3 regions of the Metabacillus sp. 22489 genome follow, and region 3 is predicted to be linked to each of the others. Evidence: riboswitches for the same ligand, from Rfam matches in the RefSeq annotation. Region 3 holds a riboswitch; each other region holds the start of a gene.
What was found. A riboswitch is a leader RNA that binds a small molecule or an ion and turns the genes downstream of it on or off. The one in region 3 is predicted to bind S-adenosylmethionine.

Region 1: linked by a shared signal. The riboswitch ahead of mtnK (S-methyl-5-thioribose kinase) and the one ahead of ACTJJ9_RS02020 (aspartate kinase) in region 3 are both predicted to bind S-adenosylmethionine.
Region 2: linked by a shared signal. The riboswitch ahead of metK (methionine adenosyltransferase) and the one ahead of ACTJJ9_RS02020 (aspartate kinase) in region 3 are both predicted to bind S-adenosylmethionine.

The regions. Positions count from the first base shown of each region.
Region 1 is NZ_JBQENT010000015.1:88,617-96,395, forward strand. It holds gene ACTJJ9_RS11250 (acyltransferase family protein) at 1-458, opposite strand, end outside; gene ACTJJ9_RS11255 (PAS domain S-box protein) at 894-3,107, shown strand; gene mtnA (S-methyl-5-thioribose-1-phosphate isomerase) at 3,633-4,688, opposite strand; gene mtnK (S-methyl-5-thioribose kinase) at 4,740-5,957, opposite strand; SAM riboswitch class I at 6,065-6,222, opposite strand; gene abc-f (ribosomal protection-like ABC-F family protein) at 6,540-7,779, opposite strand, start outside.
Region 2 is NZ_JBQENT010000063.1:8,272-16,050, forward strand. It holds gene asnB (asparagine synthase (glutamine-hydrolyzing)) at 1-978, opposite strand, end outside; gene ACTJJ9_RS24030 (FixH family protein) at 1,130-1,582, opposite strand; gene metK (methionine adenosyltransferase) at 1,810-3,009, opposite strand; SAM riboswitch class I at 3,258-3,443, opposite strand; gene ACTJJ9_RS24040 (DUF2584 domain-containing protein) at 3,702-3,944, opposite strand; gene ACTJJ9_RS24045 (alpha/beta hydrolase family protein) at 4,016-4,795, opposite strand; gene ACTJJ9_RS24050 (ABC transporter substrate-binding protein) at 4,956-5,945, shown strand; gene ACTJJ9_RS24055 (ABC transporter ATP-binding protein) at 5,958-6,728, shown strand; gene ACTJJ9_RS24060 (ABC transporter permease) at 6,730-7,530, shown strand; gene ytkD (RNA deprotection pyrophosphohydrolase) at 7,579-7,779, opposite strand, start outside.
Region 3 is NZ_JBQENT010000002.1:154,236-162,014, forward strand. It holds gene ACTJJ9_RS02015 (LacI family DNA-binding transcriptional regulator) at 1-3, opposite strand, end outside; gene ACTJJ9_RS02020 (aspartate kinase) at 381-1,742, opposite strand; SAM riboswitch class I at 1,981-2,090, opposite strand; gene ACTJJ9_RS02025 (MFS transporter) at 2,187-3,422, opposite strand; gene ACTJJ9_RS02030 (glutamine--tRNA ligase/YqeY domain fusion protein) at 3,758-5,440, shown strand; gene ACTJJ9_RS02035 (ATP-binding protein) at 5,550-7,343, opposite strand; gene ACTJJ9_RS02040 (BMP family ABC transporter substrate-binding protein) at 7,359-7,779, opposite strand, start outside.

The DNA of each region.
Region 1 (7,779 bases), on a different contig from region 3:
TAATTGCTAATGATTTCAAAATAACCAACTGCTAATCCTAAAGCAAATGCTAAACATAAAGCCCATTTTGCCGGTAATTTTGTGAACCCAAATAAAAATATATTCCAAAAAAACAAGCTAATTAAAAACCATAGTGACCAATGAGGATCAAATGGATCTAGAATAATAGATTGCTGGTCTTCGATGAAATAATAATATACAGAGTAAATCCCTTGGAAAATCAAATATGGAAGAATGAGCTTTTTCGCGATCTTTTCTACATATCCTTTTTTGCGATATCCCTTTGCAAAATAACCTGAGATTAGAATAAACGCAGGCATATGGAATGTGTAAACAAATTTATAAACATTCATTATTAATTGACTATCATCAATTAATGGACGGATAATATGGCCAAACACAACTAATATAATTAAGAAAAACTTTGCATTATCAAAATAACTATCACGATTTTTCATATATTCACCTTTCTCTTTAAATTATAAAATCGGAAAGATAATATGGATATTCCCATTTTGCTACTTATTAAACCTAATTCGTCAAAACGATATAATTTTAAAGGGATGTCATTTAAATGTAACGAACATGTAAGATTATTTCCGTTATATTACTAGAGATAATGTTTAGATAAATACTTTCCTATATTAAATAATTTATTGGAAAAATCAATGTTATTATTTGGTACTCAACAATAAGTATGATTTTTATATTGTAAAAGAATATACTTTTTTGGGAGTTTTATGGATAAAATATAAGGGGATTTCTAGTTCTTTTGTCGTGATTTGTGATGTAAAGGCGGATCTTTCAATCATTTTGTAGATACATGAAGGACAATGACCCGTCTTGTAGAATATGAATTATTATGAAGATTGAGGTAAGTAGGGGTGAATGGATTGAAAGAAACGATGGAGGAAAGCGAAAACGTCCTGTTAGAGGAAAGAATTGCTTATTTAGAAAAGGAAAATAAACTTCTAAAATCTAAGCTTCTCCAACATGAATATATCATTGAAGATGCACTAGATGCAGTTGTTATATTCGATGCTCAATTTAATTTTATTGATGGTAACTCCGCAGCCTGTGAAATGTTTCAACTATCGAAACAACAATTATGTAACCGAAATTTATATGACTTTCTTAGCTTAGTTCCAAAGCATAAAATTGAAGAAATGTTTGAAGAGATTACGGATAATAGATCCTTTGCTAGTGACCTTGCGATTCAATTAGAAGATGGACAAATAAAATTTTTAGAGATTACGTTGCGACATCATGTCATAAATGATTGTCATCTTGCAATGCTCAAGGATGTATCATTTAAGAAAATGTTAGAACGTGAACGTCTAATTAATGAGCAGCTTTTTAAAGATTTGTTTCATCGTGCAGTGGATGGTATTGTCATCTTTGATCAGCACGGTCTTTTTATTGATGCGAATGAATCATTTTGTACGAGCTTTGATTTATGCAAAGCACAATTAAATACATATTTACTTGGGGATTTTGTTGAAAGCAAGGATAAGTATAAACTTGAAAAGCTATGGACAGCCCTAAAGGAATACGGTAGTGCAAAAGGGGAATTACCTGTTCTTTTAAAGAATGGGCAAAAAAAAATTTTTGAGTTTACAACAACGTCAAATATAATTAATGGTTTTTATATGGCGATAATGAGAGACATTACGGAAAAACGTTTCATGGAAATGAAGCTGTACAAAAGTGAAGAGCGGTTTAGAGAAATTTTTGAAAATGCAATTGATGCCATTATGATTTGGGATAAATGTGGACAAATCTTAAAGGTAAATCCTGCAGCATGCCGAACGTTTGAGCTTTCTGATGAAGAATTAATAAAACGGAATATTCAGGAATTTGTTGACCAAACAAGCTTGGCGTATAAAAAGGTAAAGCGTGAGTATCTAAAAACAGGTGCGATTAGAGCTGAGCTATTATTTCATATGCCTAATGGACAAAGCAAGGAGCTAGAATTCACATCTAAGATGGATATATTTGATGGCAATCATTTAACAATTTTTCGAAATGTAAGTGAACGAAAAAGGATGGAAAAGGAACTAAGAGAAAGTGAGCAAAAATTCCGGAAAATATTTGATGGTGCGATGGATGGGATCGTTTTATTTAACAATGATTATAAGATAATTGAAGCAAATCCTACTGCACGGAAGATTTTTAATATAAGAAAAGAGGATATTGCTGCGTTTAATTTCTGTCATTTGTTAACACCTAATCTTACTGATGAGGATGGTACTCAGTCAGTTGAAGGCGACAGAGCAGATAAATTACAAGAAATTACGTATTCATTTGAAAATGGTGAGGAAAAAATTCTTGAATTTACTGTTAAAAACAATATCAATGAAAATATGCATTTAGCAATATTTCGGGATGTTACAGAAAAAAGAGAGCTTGAGGAGCAATTGAGAAAATCAGATACATTGAATGTTGTTGGAGAATTAGCTGCAGGAATTGCTCATGAAATTCGAAATCCAATGACCTCTTTAAAAGGCTTTATTCAACTACTTGAGGGCAATATGAAAGATGATTATTCGATGTATTTTAATGTTATTACTTCTGAATTAAGTAGAATTGAATCGATTATTACCGAATTTTTAATCCTTGCTAGGCCACAGGCAATAAAATATTTAAAAAAAGATATAAGCATTATTATGAGTGATACGATTGAATTATTAAGTGCACAAGCGATCCTTGTAAATGTACAAATGAAGCTAAAGGTTGAGGAACAGCTACCGCTTATTTATTGTGAACCGAATCAATTAAAGCAAGTGTTTATAAATGTTTTAAAAAATGCCATTGAAGTCATGCCAAATGGTGGACAGGTTGATGTTGAAATACGACGTAGGGATGAGGAACATCTTACAGTTTCCATTAAAGATAGAGGGTTCGGCATTCCAGAGGATAAAATTAAAAGATTAGGACAGCCTTTTTATACAACAAAGGAAAGAGGAACTGGACTTGGTCTGATGGTGAGCTACAAAATTATTGAAGAGCATAATGGAATCGTCGAGGTCGAGAGTGAGGAAGGAAAAGGGACAACCTTCCATATTACACTTCCGGTTTTCCAAGGGAAAAAATCGAATAATGAATAAGGAATGGTGGAGAAGATTTGAGCTTCTCCTTTTTTTATTTGGGATAAGTTGTTTACTTGAATAGTTGAGTTTCTTAAAGTAGTATAGCTTGCTTAGAGAGGAGATAGTAGAAAACACATTTAATCTTATTCGAAAAAGCATGCATCTAAATAAAGGGAGAAGAAGACAAACACGCTTTTATGATAGGCATATGACTTGTCACAAGTTGGAATAAAATACATATAATTTGAGTAAGAAAAAAAAGTTGAGTATGGGAAAGAAAGGGGCAAGCTTATGTGGATAATTAAAAAACAGCCAAAAAAAGTGTATTTCTACACTTCGATCTGTTCAAAGCTGCGAATAATTTCTGAAAAGGAAAGACAGATTCTTCTTGAAAAGCTAAAGTGAATGTATTTGCTCCTTGTTGGTACATTCAAAATACTAGAGGTTATATTAAGCTTGAATGGCAGTTGCTCTCTTATACGAATAAAAATATGAAAAATAAAGAACGGGGATATCTACTATTTTTTTAGATATCCCATCATTTTAATTAGTTTGCAAAATAGAAGAAATCGATTCTTGATAATTACTAGTCAATATCCCTTTTTCGGTAATAATTCCTGTAATTAATTCTCCAGGTGTCACGTCAAAGGAAGGGTTAAAAACCTTCACTCCCTCTGGGGCTATTTGAATTTTTTGAATTTCCGTGATTTCCTTTGGATTTTGTTCTTCGATAGGTAGATCATCACCTTTGGTAATCGATGGATCAATGGTTGATAAAGGAGCAGCTACATAAAAAGGAATTTGATAGGCATTGGCAAGTAAGGATAAATTATATGTACCTATTTTGTTTACCGTATCACCATTTGCGGCAATTCTGTCGGCACCTACAATAATTGCATTGATTTTTTTTGCCTTGATTGTATGTGCAGCCATATTATCTGTAATGAGTGTGACATCGACCTCTGCTTGCGAAAGCTCCCATGTCGTTAAGCGGGCTCCATGAAGTGCTGGTCTTGTCTCACAGACAAAGACTTGAATATCAACATTTTTTTCTTTTGCTAAGTAAAATGGTGCAGTTGCAGTCCCGTATTTAGCAGTAGTGAGCGAACCTGCATGACCAATTGTCATGACACGATCACCTTGATTAAGAACAGAAAGAGCATTCTCGCCAATTAAACGGCAAATCTCTTCATCCTCTACTTGAATTTGAATCGCTTCATGAACAATGGTTGTTTTTGCCTCATTAATTGATTTTGCATCTGATATACTATCCATTAATCGATCCAATGCCCATATGAAATGAAGTGCTGTTGTCTGTGAGCTTGCTAAATAATTTCGATACTTATGTAGCAATTCACGAAATTGCTCCAAAGATTCAGATGTATCCTGTAAACTAGCAAGAGCAAGCCCATAAGCTGCTGTGATACTTGTTGCAGATGTACCTTTTACTTTTAATGTATGAATCGCATCCCAAACATCATCAATCGTTGTAAGCTCAAGATATTCGGTTAGTTGCGGGATTATTTGCTGATTTAATAATTTAAGTGAATCATCCTGCCAAATAACAGAACGAGGTATTGTGATTGTAGTATTACTCATAGGGAAAAACTCCTTTTTCCTAAAAATTCTGATTTCGTATTTAGTCCTTTGTTATTTTATTGCTACATGTTGAGAACGATTTGCAATTGTCTGTTTTACGTATTGAATAAATTGTACAGGCTTTGTCATATTTTTTTGCTTAATAACGAGCTCATAACCTAATGAAAGGGCTAATTGCTTTACAGTTATTTTTTTGTCATATGTTTGTATAGTATCTAAAGCTGTTTCATGTGCATGCCCAATTGTATAACGTATTAATTCACAACCAGCAAAGCCAACAGCATCTGTGAATATTTCAGAAAGAATATGCTCTAAATAACCATTGTTTGCTGTGTAAATTTCAGAGCCATCTTTTTTCCAAGCTTTTGAGAATTCTTCAACAAATACGTTCCATGTTGTGATGAGATGTTGGAAAAGGAACTCTTGATCTTCTAAGTCACGTGAAAGGATATTTAATAAAAAGTGACCGAAAACTTGACCGACATCAAATGCAATTGGTCCAAAATAAGCGAAACCTTCGTCTATAACTTTTGTTTCATGCTCACTTACAAGGATGTTTCCTGTATGTAAATTTCCATGAATAAGTGCTTCAGGCTTTTTAAGAAACTTTTCCTTCAATTTTGCTACTTCAAGCTTTAATAATTTATCCTGTAAAATTTTCTCCACATTTGCTTTTAGTACTGGTTCATAATGGAATGTCTCATGTTCGAAAAGTGGGTTTGTAATATCAAGCTCCTCAATGTTTTTACAACGATCAGGGTTTGAAAAATGTCTCTCTATTTCATTTTTCGAATGTTGGGTATGTGCATAAATCGATGTATAAAATAATGTTTTTCCTAAAAATGCACCTAGGTGTGTCGAGAGCAATGGTAGCTCACTACCTTCAACGAGTGCTTTACGGGCTATGTGAAGATGTGACAAGTCTTCAATAATTGTAATTCCAAGCTTCACATCTGAATAATAAACCTTTGGAACATAGGCAGGAGCTATGTCTCTTTGTTTTAATAGTGCATGGTCTTCAATACGTGTACGATCTATTGGAAAAGGCCAGCTTTCACTTATGATTTTTGTATAAGGTAATGCTTGTTTAATCATATATCCGTTACCAGTAGAAGTTTCTTTTACATGAAAGTTGAGATATAAATTCCCATCACCTATTTTATTGCAAGTTAATTGACTTGTATCTTCAAATAGCATAAGCCGCTTTACAAGAGCGATCGCATCCGATTCAGTTAATGGTTGATAGGCTGATGATTTTCTAGCACACATAGTAAAGACCTCCATGTAAGTTATCTGTTTATTTAGCTTTCAATTTATCGTTAAAAAAGAAAAGCCTCTTTCATAAATGAAAGAGGCTTGAAGTCACTGCTTCTCACCTCTCATCTTTCAGAAAGTTAAATCTTTCTGATGGAATTAGCACCGTGCCCTATTGGATAAAATCCAAGGTGAAAACATCACCCCATTTTGCAATGGTAGTATGGTCGGTTGCTGCGGCGTCATTGGGCCAAGTCCCTCTGCCAACTCTTGATAAGAGATTTAAAAAATTATGTAGTTAATGTTTCAAATTTTATTAATTGTTAAAAAAAAGAATGCTTGATTAGCATGTTAACAAGCAATAAATACATTTGTCAATAAAAATTTTATAAATTGAACTAGGAAAAGGATGAGATTAAAAATCAAAACCTTTTAAAAAATGGAGAAAATTATAGAAAATGGTTGATTCAAGCGTGTAAGAAAAAATTCCTAAGTACTTGGTACAATAACAAGTAAAGCTATAATAAAAAGTCGGACGAAGCTATCTGAGTTTCCATCCGACTTTTTGCTAATAATTTTTGAAAATGAAAATAAGGTTTACTTATTACGTTTATCAAGTACGTTTATTAATTCACGTTTCTTCTTCGTTAAAGAAAGGAATTTTTCATCTAATTGTATATACTCTTCAGATGATGGTAAAATAAGACTCATTTGTCCGAGAACAGCTGTAATCTCAGTTTCGATACAGAGTAATTCCTCTTTTATCCCTAGGATATTTGGTTCGCTTTGGCTTTGTTTTCTTTTCTCATATTGCTCGAGATTCATTTCGACCCTGATGATTTTCTCGTTTTCAATAACAAGAAGTTTATTACATAGTTTGTTCATAAAGTAATAATCATGTGAAACGATTAATAATGTCCCGGTAAAATCAGTTAATGCTGCTTCTAGTTGCTCTCGACTTGCTAAGTCTAAATGGTTAGTTGGTTCATCTAAAATAAGCAGATTATACCCTTGTAGCAGGATTTTCGTTAACTTTATTCGGGTCCGTTCCCCAAGACTTAATGTTGCGATTGGCTGCATTAATTTATCAGCATGAATGCCCATATTCGCTAATATAGTTCTGGCTTTAAATTGTTCTTCCTGATCCGTTAATTCCAAAGCGTCAATAGCTCGGATGGATAAAGGCATATCTCCAACATCTTGGCTTAAATAGGCTACTTTATTAGCTTGACTGATGATGAGTTTGCCGCTTGATTGTTGCTCCTGTCCGATAATCATATTTAGTAATGTTGTTTTACCAGAACCATTTGGACCAATTAATCCAATACGCTCCCCATTATTAATATAAAAGGAGCTATCTTTAAATAGTGTTCGTTTTCCAAAAGATTTTTCTAGTCTTTCAGCCTCAACCATTCTTTTTCCGCGCTTTTTATTTTCGGCAAATTGAAAACGAACGGTTGCTTCTTCAATAGGCTTCTCAATTTTCTTCTTTTCTAGCTCCTGATTTAAACGCTTCATTTTAGATTTTATCGCTTTATCAATTTTTTTCGCCTTTACTCCATGATATTCTTTAAAGCCTTCTTGTTTATTCATATTTCGATGTGCTTTTCCTGACCAATGCTGTAATTGATTGATTTGTTGCTCAACATTCGCTTTATATTTTTGCATATTCTCATATTGGTGCAGCTTATCAGCATTGAGTTTTTTCTTTTTTTCACGGTAGGTCGTATAGTTTCCTGAATAAATAGTTAAGTTTCCTTGTTCTAAATCATAGATTGTAGACACGGTTTTATCAAGAAAGTAACGATCATGTGAAATGATAAGAACTGTCCCATTG
Region 2 (7,779 bases), on a different contig from region 3:
CTTTATAAACTCATCTGGTTGAATTAAAACTGTTGTATGATCAGTTCCAAGAATATCAGCTGTTTTCCTAGCAACATCTACTTCACTATACTTCTCATATTCAAATCCAACTGTAAACGTTTTTAGTTTAGGTTGAATTCGTTTCGCAAGTGACACAATAATCGTAGAATCAACACCACCTGATAGAAATGCCCCAACAGGTACATCACTGCGCATATGTTTTTCAACTGATTCTGTCAATGTCTTGCGAATCTTCTTCATCTCATCTACTTCATGTGTGAAAGACTTTGGCTGTAGACGCGGCTTAAAATAAGGAGTAAGCTTAAGCCCCTTTTCATTAATGTTTTTCACAAAGTAGTGACCTGGAGGTATCTTTTGGATAATTGTATCCATTGTCGATGGTTCAGGTACATATTGAAATGCAAAATAATGCTGTAATGACTGTTCATTTAATTGATAGCTGTTAATAAACGGTAACAGGCTTTTATTCTCAGAGGCAAAAAATAACCCATCCTGTCTATCCATATAATAAAGTGGTTTAATTCCAAAATGATCGCGTGCACCAAACAGCGTCTTCTCAACAGAATCCCAAATTAGAAAAGAAAACATTCCGCGAATTCGCTCTACAACTTCGCTCCCAATTGTTGCATAAAGAGCAACTAGTACCTCTGTGTCACTATTCGTCTCGCAATCAACCCCTATTTGCTTTAGCCATTCGCGCAGTTCAGTATGATTATAGATCTCACCATTGAAAACAATCATATACCTTCCATTATCATATCGAAATGGTTGATGGCCATTTTCAATATCAATAATGCTTAGTCTACGGAAAGCCATCGACATATGACTATCATGGTAATACCCTTTATCATCAGGACCGCGATGATAGATTAAGTCATTCGCCTGTTGAAATAAACCATTTCGATAAGAACCTACTGCAGTTTCTTCGTAATAAAGTCCACCTACAAACCCACACATATTCTCACAACCATTCCCATTAAATATAAAAAAATTAACGTTTATTTGTGAGACGAATGGTATTCAAAAAATGTTGCAAAAAAATTCAAATTTCGGAAAAAAATTCTATATTTCAGCAAAAAAGGGGAGAAATTTTTTCTCCACCGCTTCATTAATGTGAATGTGCCTCATGTTCGTCCGTTTCTTCCTGAGTTGATGTATCATCACCATCTCCAATTTGTATCGTCGTTTGAGGCATTGTATGTAATTTTCTAACATCTGTATGGGCAATAATTGTATATGTGCCATCCTCAACAAATTGATATTTAATCCCATATGTACCTTTTTTGCCTAATTCTGCTTCGATTTCCTCTGAAGCTTCTCCACGTTTAATTTCAAAAGTTACTTTCGCGTCATCAACTAACTCATCTCCGTAATAAACAGTAGCTGAAATAGGTACAGTTTCACCTTTGTTAGCTTTCTCAGTAACTTTAATTTCAACTTTCGGTTCCTTTAATTCTCCATCCTCTTCAACTTGATGATTGCTATGGTCTTCTGCTTGACCACATCCACTAATAAGCAAAGCAAGGATAAAGACAAACAACCATTGAATATATTGCTTCATTTCATTTTACCTCCATTCATATACTCCATTAATTATAATCTGTTTCTAAAATAGATGCTTCCGTCTCTTTCCTTCTTCATCATTTTTTCACATTTTTATTCTTTTGCTACGTTTTACTACAAGAGTTATATGGTTTCATGGATTTACGATCCTTATCAAAAAAATCGAGGCCTGATGGATTTATCATCAGGCCTTTACCAATTTTAGAGAGATTAAATTAGAGAAAATTATCGCAACGCTTGTTGTTTTAAAGTTTCTGCCTTATCTGTTCTTTCCCAAGGAAGATCGAGATCAAGACGACCAAAATGACCGTATGCAGCTGTTTGCTTATAAATAGGACGTCTTAAATCAAGCATTTTAATAATACCTGCTGGGCGTAAATCAAAGTTACTACGCACCACTTCAACTAATACGTCTTCAGATACTTTCCCCGTTCCAAATGTATCAATTGAAATTGATACAGGCTGAGCAACTCCGATTGCATATGCTAATTGAACCTCACATTTTTCAGCTAAACCAGACGCGACAATGTTTTTCGCAACATATCTAGCAGCATAAGCAGCTGAACGGTCAACCTTTGTTGCATCTTTACCAGAGAAAGCACCACCACCGTGACGTGCATATCCACCATACGTATCAACGATGATTTTACGTCCTGTTAAACCAGCATCTCCTTGTGGCCCACCGATAACAAAACGTCCGGTTGGATTAATAAAATACTTTGTATTTTCATCAATTAATTCAGCAGGAACTACTGGATTGATAACATATTCCTTAACATTTCGTTGAATTTGTTCCAGTGAAATTTCTGGATGATGCTGTGTTGATATAACAATTGTATCGATCCGAACTGGCTTATCATTCTCATCATATTCTACAGTTACTTGGGTTTTTCCATCTGGACGTAAATATGGAAGAATCTCCTCTTTACGAACCTCAGTTAAACGACGAGAAAGCTTGTGAGCTAATGAAATAGGTAGTGGCATTAATTCCTTTGTTTCATTACAAGCAAAACCAAACATTAATCCTTGGTCACCAGCTCCAATAGCTTCGATTTCTTCATCTGACATTTGACCTTCACGCGCCTCAAGTGCTTTGTCAACCCCAAGTGCAATATCTGCAGATTGTTCATCAATAGAAGTTAATACAGCACATGTTTCAGCATCAAAGCCATATTTTGCACGAGTATAACCAATTCCTTTAATCGTTTCTCGAACAATTTTAGGAATATCTACATAAGTACTAGTTGTAATTTCACCTGCAACTAATACTAATCCAGTCGTAACTGATGTTTCACAAGCAACACGTGCATTTGGGTCCTTTTCAATAATTGCATCAAGGATTGAATCAGAAATTTGGTCACAAATCTTATCTGGGTGTCCTTCTGTAACTGACTCAGAAGTAAAAAGACGTTTTTTAGTCATAATTTAATGCTTCCTCCTCATATATTCGGTTATCATCATTTGAGCCGGAACTCTTCCCTAAGTAAAGTAACCTAAACACCTATGATAAGGATGTTTAAATGAAACACTTTTACAAGAAATCACGTTGGGATGTTTTGTGAACAGAAATATTATGTATCTTTACCACATATTGTTCTTTAGGTAAAATTAATCTGTTAGCAAAAAAACCTTTCCCCTGTGAGGAAAGGTTTTGTATCGTTCATCGCCTTTCGCTCTTATCGATCAAGGGCTTTCGCCTTGCTCAGGTTAGCACCTTTGCATCGGAAAGTGTCAGTAACAAGTGCAAATTTCTCATTCAAAATTGTATGAGTTTGATTAAGCTTGCACTGTCCTACTTTCATTGATAGCAGGTTGCTGGGTTTCATAGGGCCTGTCCCTCCACCAGCTCGGGATAAGAGAATCCGTTCAAGGTCATATCATAGCGTACTGGATCGCAAACTGTCAAGAATAAAAGTAGAATAAGAACATCTCAACATGAAATTGCTATGATTATAAAATTCATATTCCTAATGGCTTAGATTCTTTTATCTACATGTTCATCATGCCCATCAATACATGAAATTATGAGCCTTTTTATCAGCTTTTGAACATGAAAGAAAAGTTTATCTATACTAGAAAGACAAAAAAAGGATGAAAAATCATCCCCTGTATTTATTTTAGTTCGTTGAATTTAAGGCTACTAAACGGTACGTAACATTTGTCTGATTATTATGGAGTTCTAATTTTTCAACAATGGCTTCACCTGATATTTCACCATGTTTTGTTTTTCTGACCTCAATAGGAATATCAATAGGATAAATACGATACCCGTCTTTTGTTAATACAAACAAATTTTCCTCCAAGCGTTTTTCGTTTCCTTTTGTCACGATCATCGTGTTAAATTCTACGGGCATACCCATAATGAAAACCTCCTTTTAATTACATACCTATAAATAAATGATAGCATTCTTGTCTACATAGAACAAAGAACTTATTGCTTTTTCATCCATAAACATAATCGATGAAGTGTTTCACGATTAATTGAAGGGGGAAAATAGTGTGTAAATTCATCAAAATACCAAGTTTCTACCTTCTTATCTAATTCTTTCAAGCGTTTTTCTAGCCTATAGGCATGCTCGACAGAAACATTTTTATCTTTTACTCCATGAATAATTAAAACAGGGGCATTCATTTTTTCCAATTCATATAGAGGTGTTCGCCATTTATATCGTTTAGGAAACTTTGTAGGTGTGCCACCGATTACTCTTTTCATCATTCTGCGTAAGTCTTCACGCTCTATATAGGTTAATACCATATCAGAGACCCCTCCCCAGGTGACAACAGAACGAATATGTTTGGACATAATTCCTGCTATTAGCGCCATAACCCCACCACGTGAAAATCCAAAAAGGTGAATTCTCTCTTGTTGAACCATTGGGTGCTCTCTTAAAAGTTCAATTGCCGAAATCGCATCATAGCGATCATCTCCTGCAAAATCTTCGTTACCTTCACCACCTTGATTTCCACGATAAAATGGTGCCATCACGACAAAGCCCTCTGAGGCAAATTGAATAATTCGACCGACTCTGACCATGCCAACGCTTTTTATTCCACCTCGTAAATATAAAATAGCCTCAAATTTCCCCTTCCCCTTTGGAACAGCTAACAACCCTTTTACCTTTAGGTTATTTGATAAATATGTAACAACCGATAGTTCAATTCGTGGATTTGGCGACGGAAATTTTACCTTATCAATGATTTTTCCATTCATTTTATGCTCTCTCTTTCATAACGCAAATTTGTGCTATAGGCATTCACACATTTTCGTATTATTCATAAATTATATTACATGAACTTTCATACTCTATCTTATCCTAGATTAAATCACTTCAGTTTTATTATTTGATACTTATCATAAGGAGGTCAAGAAAATGAAAAAATGGGTCGGTATGCTTTTCCTCTCGTTTATAATGATTTTCTCGCTTACTGCATGTAACCAATCTCAAACAGAAAAGGTTCGCCTTGCAGAGGTTACACATTCGATTTTTTATGCCCCATTGTATGTTGCCCTTTCTGAAGGTTTTTTTGAAGAAGAAGGTCTTGATGTTGAATTAACAACAACATGGGGAGGAGATAAAACAATGACTTCCCTCCTATCTGACGGTTCCGATATTGCCCTTGTTGGTTCGGAAACGTCGATTTATGTTGAAGCACAAGGCTCAACAGATCCCATTATTAATTTTGCCCAATTAACTGAAACAGATGGAACATTTCTTGTTAGTCGGGAAAAAATTGAAGAGTTTCAGTGGGAGCAATTAAAGGGTACTACCTTCCTTGGTCAGCGAAAGGGTGGAATGCCACAAATGGTCGGAGAGTATGTGCTAAAACAGCATAAAATCGACCCTAAATCAGATCTTGAGCTTATTCAAAATGTTGATTTCGCAAATATCCCTTCTGCATTTGCATCAGGAACAGGTGACTTCGTCCAATTATTTGAACCACAAGCAAGTATCTTTGAAAAAGAAGGAAAAGGTCATATTGTTGCTTCATTTGGTACAGAGTCAGGGAAGGTACCATACACTACCTTTATGAGCAAGGAAAGCTACTTAAAAGACAATGCGGAAACTGTAAAAAAATTTACTACAGCGATTTATAAAGCACAGCAATGGGTTCAAGAAAATAGTGCTTCAGACGTCGCAAAATCGATTGCACCACAATTTGAGGATACCGAGCTAGACATTATCGAAACTGTAATTGAACGGTATAAGGAACAAGGTTCATATGCTCAGGATCCAATTTTAGATGAAGAGGAATGGAATAATCTCCAGGATATTATGGAGGAGGCTGGTGAACTTCCTGCTCGTATTGATTATGAAACATTAGTCAATACAACATTTGCAGAGGAAGTGACAGGGAAGTAAGGAGGAACAAACATGTCGTTCTTAATTTTAAAGCATATCCATCATGTCTATTTTACAGAGGATTCAGCTACTGTGGCACTGGAAGATATCGAACTCTCCATCAACGAGGGGGAATTCGTCTCCTTCCTTGGCCCAAGTGGTTGTGGCAAAACAACATTATTATCGATAATTGCAGGGCTTATAAAACCAGTTGAAGGGACAGTTACAATCTCTGATAAACTTATTACAAAACCCGATTCTGCAATCGGCTATATGCTTCAGCAGGATTATCTTTTTCCATGGAAGACAATTGAGGAAAACGTCACATTAGGCTTGAAAATTATTGATCAAAACACAAAAGAAAATCGAGATAACACGATAGCTTTGTTAAAGGAAATGGGTTTAGAGAATGTCGGAAACCAATATCCTAACCAGCTTTCTGGCGGAATGCGACAAAGAGCAGCATTAGTACGTACTTTAGCGACAAACCCAAAAATTCTTCTTCTCGATGAACCCTTCTCTGCATTGGATTATCAAACAAAGCTAAAGCTTGAAGATTTGGTCGTGGAAACTCTAAAGGAATATAAAAAAACAGCGATACTTGTCACACACGATATTGGTGAAGCCATTGCAATGAGTGATCGTGTCATAGTCTTTTCTGCTAGACCAGGTCGTATAAATCGAACATATCTCATCCCAAAAGAGCTAAGGGAATTAACGCCATTTCACGCTAGACAGCATCCGTTATTTTCAACACTTTTCCAGCAAATATGGAAGGAGTTGGACCAAATTGAAGCAAAATGAAATGATTGACCTTCTCCATAATCGATATAAACAACGCTTAGCTAATGAAAAAAAATGGGTACGTTTTTATCAGATTCTCATTTTTTTATGTTTTTTCGGACTTTGGGAATTAGCTGGTCAAAGGGCTTGGATTGATCCTCTTCTTTTCAGTACACCATCAAAAATTTTCAATTTATTCATTACAAAATGGAATGACGGTTCTCTCCTCCCCAATATTGGTGTAACACTTTTTGAAACAGTATTAGGATTTATCCTTGGTACATTACTCGGTGCGGCACTTGCAGCCCTGTTATGGTGGTCTACGAGACTGTCGAAGATTCTAGATCCATATTTAGTCATTCTTAATGCAATGCCAAAGGTTGCACTAGGGCCGATTTTGATTGTTGCATTAGGACCAGGATTTGTCTCTATCATAGCAATGGGAACAATCATTTCCGTTATTATTACAACGATTGTTGTTTATACATCCTTTAAGGAAGTTGATGCAAACTATATAAAAGTCCTGCAAACATTTGACGCCTCTCGATTCCAAATCTTTCGTGAAGCAATTTTACCTGCCTCCTTCCCAACCATTGTATCAACACTTAAAGTAAACGTTGGACTTTCCTGGGTAGGCGTCATTGTCGGAGAATTTCTCGTCTCCGCTAAAGGGTTAGGATATATGATTATATATGGTTTCCAAGTATTTAATTTTACCCTTGTGCTATTAAGCCTACTAATTATTGCGTTTTTCGCGACTCTTATGTACCAAGGAGTCGAGTTGCTAGAAAAACGGGTTATAAAATCGGAAAAAAGAGGCTAGCATCTGATCCCTCGGCTATATTGAGGGACTTGATGAAAGCCTCTTTTTTTACGATCCTGAGACATTTGTCAAAAATCGCTGTTTTATTCTTTCTAAACTTTTTAATAACACTTCATCCTTCATAATAAAACTAAATTGCCGATTCTTTTGTACATTATGTGGTATCTCTTCTAACAAAATAGGACCATAAGTTTCTAAATAATCTTCCTGTGTGATAAGCTCTTTTATTGTCGCATAGTAGATGTTCTT
Region 3 (7,779 bases):
CATTTCTAAACACTCCAACCTCAGTTTGCTCTAGTACTATCAGTATATATGATTTCTCCTCTCTTTATAAACCCATTTAAGCTATTATTATCTGAGTCGTTTACCTAAAAAAGCTTATTCCTTATTTACCCGCAACCTTTCATGGACATTGTTGCATTTTACTTCGCTGTTGTTTTTAGTTGGATTTCAGCACGAATACTCGTTTTCTACAGGGGGATGGCGGTCCACCTTTAAGGTAAACACTTACGGGATCTCACCTATTTCACGCATCCTGCAGCAAGTAGCTGCAATTAACCTTTAAGCAAAATCAGCCTTTTTGAAAAGATCCATTATAAAAAAAGAAGACGCCAGTTAGATTTTACCAGCGTCTTCCATCTATTTTATACAGGTACCGCAACAAAAAACTCATTATACAATGCTTGAACTGCACGCTTTTCCTGAGCTTCCTTCACTCCGAACATCATGCTAACCTCTGATGAGCCTTGGTTAATCATTTCAATGTTGACTCCAGCATTCGCAAGCGCTTTTGCTGCACGAGCTGTTGTCCCAACATTATGTCTCATGCCTTCTCCAACAACCATAATGAGGACAAGATTATGTTCAATAATCACTTCATCCGCATGCAATTCATTGATAATTCGCTTCGTAATTGCTGCTTCAATTTCTTTATCCATTTGATTTTGTCTTAGGATAACTGTGACATCATCAATTCCTGAAGGCACATGCTCATACGTAAGACCAAAATCCTCTAAAATTTGCAGCAGTCTACGGCCGAAGCCAATTTCCCGGTTCATTAAATATTTGCTAATGTAAATGCTGCAAAAGCCTTTATCACTCGCGATTCCAATGACCGGTCCGTTTGTATTTGCCCGCTCGTTGACAATTCTTGTCCCAGGGGCAGTAGGGTTGTTCGTATTTTTCACATTGACAGGTATTCCTGCTCGAAAGGCAGGAATTAATGCTTCATCATGGAAAACAGAAAATCCCGCATAAGATAGCTCTCTCATTTCACGATAAGTAAGCTCACTTATTTCCTTTGGATTTTGAACAATAGTAGGATTTACTGAATAAACTGCATCAACATCTGTAAAGTTTTCATATAAATCCGCCTTCACACCATTGGCAAGTATCGAACCAGTAATATCAGATCCGCTTCTTGAGAATGTTAATACATCACCGTTTTTATTATGGCCAAAAAAGCCTGGAAACACGATAATTCCTTCACGATCGCGAAGCTTATATAAATTATCATATGACTCCGGTAAAACCTGAGCATTGCCAGGTTCATCTGATACGATTAAGCCCGCCTCTTTAGGACTAACGTATTGTGCTAATACTCCGCGATGTTGAAAGTATGCAGCAATGAGCTTTGCATTATTATCCTCACCGCTTGCTTTAATAGCATCTAAAAAGCGATCAGGCTTTTCTTTATTTCCATTTAATAATGCCTTTAAATCACGGGAAATTGTGTCTATGATATCAAGGGAAATCTCCAGCTCCTTCGCAATGCTTGCATATCGTTCAATAATCGTTGCAAATTCACTCTCTATCTCTTCTCCTGCTAATACCTTTTCCGCACAATCGATTAGTAAATCCGTTACCTTAATATCGTCTGAAAAACGTTTTCCTGGCGCTGAAACAACGACTACCTTTCTTTCAGGATCTGAGACAACGATTTGAAATACTTTCTTTAGCTGTTCTCCAGATGCTAATGAAGAACCCCCAAATTTAACAACCTTCATTTCTACAACTCCTACTATTTTTAATTTTCAGTCAAATTTTGTTTCTAATTATCTCTTTTTTTGATTGAATAATCAAGAGTTTTCTTCCCATAAGGAACATTTGTCTTTTTATAGTAGACATTTTTCTTTTCCATTCATAGTATATGTCAAAATGACAGGACAATGATCAAGATTGTTTCTATCATATAAAAAACCTCTCTAAGATAGAGAGGTTTCACCACATGTATTAGGAGTCCCTCTCTTATCTGTCAAAACCAAAATTGATTTTGCAGGAATTAGCACCAATTCTACGTATAGAACGGTTGCTGGGCGTCATCGGGCCAGTCCCTCCGCCACTCTTGATAAGAGATATTTAGAATATCCATTTAAGAAAGAATAAATTTACTTTAATCTTGAACATGGAGAATGTCAAGAACAATTGAACCTTGGGGACTGTCCCCAATATTAAATATCTACCTTTACTTGTTTTTTCGCTGGCTTATTGAGCACTAGCGGCATGACGAGCAGTACACCTAGCAGCATAAAAATCGCGGAAATTTGATAGGATATCGTTAAGCCGAATAGTTGCTTTAAAACACCAGCTAGCCCCATCATAATGACCATCGCTCCCATAAATAATGGTGTCATAATTCCATTTACACGACCTACAAACGCTTCCTCTGCATTTGTTAAAATCATCGTATTAATACTGATTTGAATCGCAGGCATCATGAGACCACAAAAGAATTGAGCAGCAATGGATAGCCATAATATATTTGAAAAACCGATTATCGAAATCATTAAGGCGTTGATAATCATCCCTGCAGCAAGCATACGAATTGGTGAGATCTTTTTCGATACAGCTAATGCGATACCACCGCCAATAATCATCGCAACCCCATTTACCGCCATAAACCATTGAAGAAATTCCTTATCCATATGTAGCTGCTGTGTAACAATAAATATCCCTAATGGCTGAATTAATCCTATCGCTAACCCCGCGACAAAGAAATTCGCCCCTAAGATTGTTAAAAAGCGATTGCTTACTACATATTTAAATCCTTGAACAAGCTCTTGAATGACCGTTGTTTTTTCTCTAGAAGCTTCCACTACCTTATCAGCAGGTAAAAACATGAGAGCAAATGCCGAAAGTAAAAACATCACACCAGTAATCGCAATCGAAATTGTAATCCCAAAATTCCCATAAATAATCGTACCGATGACAGGACCGATAATCATAAATAACGCAAACATCGTTTGGTATATCGACATCCCCATTTGTAATTGGGCTTCAGGTACATGCACCTTAAACAGCTTCATTCCTGATGGCTGAGAAAACTGTGACAAAATGGAGGAGATTAGCATAGCAAAAAAGACAACCTGCCAAGTTCCGACAACAAGAGTTAGCAAAACCGCAAAAACAGAAATGGAGCTTAAAATATCGCACCACACCATCGTTCGTTTCGGCCTCCAGCGGTCAGCAAACGTACCACCTATAATTGAGAAAATAAAAATCGGGGCATATTCTGCCACTGAGATTAACGAAACTGCAAAGGGATCTTCATTTGTTTGTTCCATAACAAATAATAAAACAGCAAAATTTCTAATCCAAATACCTAATTGCAAAAACAATCCTGAAAGTAATATGGCCCTTACGAACCGATTGCTAAGAAAATCTTTGAATGCTGACTCCTGACTCATTTTCCATCCTCCACTTATTCATCTATCCAAAGGTAAACACCATTGCACGATATTATCATAATTCCACTATATCCAAAAAATTCCTACTAAATCAATTCATCTTTTTAAAATTCTCTTAAAATGAATAAAATTTAACTTTGTGTGCAGAATGAGTTATCATGCAATTATATGAATTTTACTAATGAAATTAACCTTTTTCAATTCTATTGGTATAATGATATGCAGAACTTATTTTTACATAGTAAAATTGGTTTTAAAAAGATGGAAGTGTAGATCATTTGGCATCATTATTTCATCTCTTTAAACAACCTCTATAAAGAAAGGTTTGATTTGAATTGGAACACAACTCCTCAAACTTTATTAAAAGTATTATTAAAGAGGATCTTGAAACTGGTAAACGCGACTATGTATATACTCGCTTTCCACCAGAACCAAACGGATACTTACACATCGGTCATGCGAAATCAATTGTAATCAACTTTGGACTAGCTGATGATTTCAATGGAAAAACAAATTTACGATTTGATGATACAAACCCATTGAAAGAAGATACAGAATATGTTGAGGCAATTAAAGAGGATGTAGCATGGCTAGGTTATGAATGGGATGGCTTATTCTTTGCTTCAGATTATTTTGAAGAAATGTATAACCGTGCATTACTGCTCATCAAGAAGGGCAAAGCCTATGTTGATGATTTAACAGCAGATGAAATAAGACAATACCGTGGAACATTAACAGAGCCTGGTAAAGAAAGTCCGTATCGCAATCGTTCAATTGAAGAAAACATCGATTTATTTGAAAGAATGCGCAAGGGAGAATTCGGAAATGGTGAAAAGGTGCTCCGTGCCAAAATTGATATGGCATCACCTAATATTAATCTTCGTGACCCTGTTCTTTACCGTGTATCTCATGCGACACATCATAATACTGGTGATACGTGGTGTATTTATCCGATGTATGCTTTTGCACACCCACTTGAGGATGCAATTGAAGGAATCACACATTCATTATGTACAACTGAATTTGAAGACCAACGTCCACTTTACAACTGGGTTATTGAGGAATGTGAGATGGAGCATAAGCCTCAGCAAATCGAATTTGGTCGTCTAGGCATTACAAATACTGTCATGAGTAAACGTAAGCTAAAACAGCTTGTTGATGAAAAATTTGTTGACGGCTGGGATGATCCACGGATGCCGACAATTTCAGGCTTACGTCGAAAAGGGTATACACCTGAAGCAATTCGTGAGTTTGTAAAACATACAGGTGTATCAAAAGGATCTGGTTTAGTAGATGAAGCAATGCTAGAGCACTTCGTCCGCGAAGATTTAAAGCTAAAAGCACCTCGAACAATGGGAATTTTAAAGCCTTTAAAGGTTGTCATTACGAATTACCCTAAAGGACAGGTTGAGATGCTTGATGCAGAAATTAATCCGGAAGTTCCTGAAATGGGAATGCGCCAAATTCCATTCTCTCGCGAAATCTATATTGAGCAAGAGGACTTTATGGAGGATCCACCAAAGAAATATTTCCGACTTTTCCCTGGTAATGAGGTCCGTCTAAAGCATGCTTATTTCATTAAATGTGAGGATGTCATTAAGGACGAAGAGGGAAATATCGTTGAAATCCATTGTACGTATGACCCAGAAACAAAAAGCGGCACAGGCTTTACGGGTCGAAAAGTAAAAGGAACAATCCATTGGGTAGAAGCTTCACAAGCAATCCCGGCAGAATTCCGCTTATATGAACCGCTAATTTTAGATAAGCAAGATGTAGAAGATGAAGACAGTGAAGCAGATGTGGAAGAAGAAAAAACGTTCCTTGATTATGTAAATGAAAATTCATTGGAGGTTTTACAAGGGTTTGTAGAGCCAAATATGAAGGAAGTAAAGGCACATGATAAATTCCAATTTTTCCGTCATGGCTACTTTAATGTAGACCCAAGACATTCAACAGACGAGAAAATCGTCTTCAACAGAATTGTATCTCTAAAAAGCTCATTCAAGCTACCGAAATAAATAGTGAACATAAGCGCAAGCTCCTTCAACTAGCCTCGAGGGGCTGGGTTGCTCGAGCTTGATGTAAAAAAAAAGGGTCAGTCCCCACACTTTCGTAGGGACTGACCCTTTATTTGATTGGAATGGAAATTTGAAATGTAGTACCTTCCTCTGTACTATTAAGTAATTTAATCGATCCTTGATGGTTTTCGATGATCCTTTTAACAATCACTAACCCTAAGCCTGTCCCATTTTCTTTAGATGTAGAAAATGGCTCAAACATCGTTTCACGTACTTGTTCTGGGATACCAGGACCATTGTCCATCATATATATTTTGTAGAAATTGTCATCTACTTGTGACGTAATAGAGATTTTTCCCTTTCCACCCATTGCCTCGATACTGTTTCGAATCATATTATGAAATACTTGCTTTATTTGCTTTACATCGACATTTACTGGAGTTTGATTTAGTTGGATTGAAAAATGGATATCCTCTGATGACTCAACGATTAAAGGTAAAAATTCCTTTATAATCTCTTCAATATAGACCTCTTTCGTAATTGGAGCACCTGGCTTTGATGTTAATAGCATTTCTTCAATAATAACATTGATTCGCTCAATTTCCTTCATAATCAGTGGTAAGTGAAACTGGTCTTTATTACTTTCTGATAATGATTGATTCATCAAAGATAAAAAGCCATGGACAACAGCAAGCGGATTTCGAATTTCGTGTGCAGCATCTGCAGCCATCTCCCCAACAAGAGCTAGCTTTTCTGATTGGTGCATCCGTTTTTCTAATTCCTCAGTCTCTGTAATATCGATAAAATTAATGACTCTTCCGATTGTATCCTGCTTTTGGTCAACTAACCCGACTTGAGAGACTAATAGAATTCGTCTCTCATCGTTGGCTTGAAATGTTACCTTTGTATGCTTATACGATTCTTTAGCAGCAACAATTTCCCAGAACTCCTGATTCTCACCTTCTGCTTTTGTAAATAAAAAGGTTTTCACCTGTTCTTCATCAAGGTTTAGCAAATGCTTAGCTGTATTATTTAATGTAATATCCCTTTTTTGATCATTGAGCGTTATTATTCCGACTGATAATGAATTCAATATTTGTTCTCGGTAGTTTTTATCATTTAAAATCGTATTAAACGAATCCTTCAATCGACTCGACATTGTGTTAATTGAATTCGTTAATTGTCTAAGCTCGATTTGATCATTTATTGATCCAAGTGACATACCGTAATGCCCTTTAGCAATTTTATCAACCTTGCTGATCATGTTTTCAATTGGCTTCGTAATGTTAGCGCTCATTCGATAAGAAACAATAATAGAGAAGAAAACAGCCCCAATCGAAAGGCAAATGAGCAGCCATAAGGACCCTTTAATGATCTCGGAAAAGGAGCTTGATTTACGATTTAAATTTCCAATGGATTTATTCTTTTCTACGATAATCTTATCTTGTAACTGATCAAGCTTCGGAAGAAATTCTGTTTTTATATAATCCTCAGCTGAAGCATGATCATTTACATTCAACAAGCCTCCAACTCTATCATCTAAATCAAAATCTAACAAATCAATCTCACTCTTAATTTTTTTTAAGCTACTTGGCAGTTCCTCTCCTTCCGTCTCTTCCTTAACATCCGCAACATATGCTTGATATTCTGCTATAAAGGTACAGCATGAATTGGATTTTATAGAGCTCGTTACAATATGCTCCCTTATCGATAGCTCCTCACTAAATTTTGATAACCAGAGCAGCTCGGGAATATTCTCCTCTTGAATGTTATTACTAACTTTTGTAATATCCTCAATTGAGTGAACGAGGATCAGACCGAAACTACTATATAAAAGTGTAATAAAAAGGAGAACTGTGATAATTTTCAATCGAAATGTCATATTTCCTACTAAATCCCTCATCACAATTCCCCTCACTTAGTTAAATTTTAACTCACCAATTTTGTATTTCATTCTTTGGTCTTTTATATATTCAATATCCTCTTCATCAAACATTGGTCCAAATGGAGCTAATTCATAAACACCATGACTACTATTAAGCATTCTTCCTCCTGGTGGAATGCCCTCTTCACTAAAATAATCATTCATAATTGCGATATATGCCTGTGAAACATCGTTCATTACACTTGTTAATACATAATTTTTCCCCATATATGATTGATCGTCAAGATATCCAATTACATAAATACCTTCTTTTTTTGCTAGACTAATAACATCACGATTATATAGATTTCCCTTACTATATATTACATCGACACCCTCTGCTATTAGCTCTCTCATAATTTCTGTCGCCTTTTTACCATTATCCCGATCCCCAACAACTCTATAATAAAAGGTT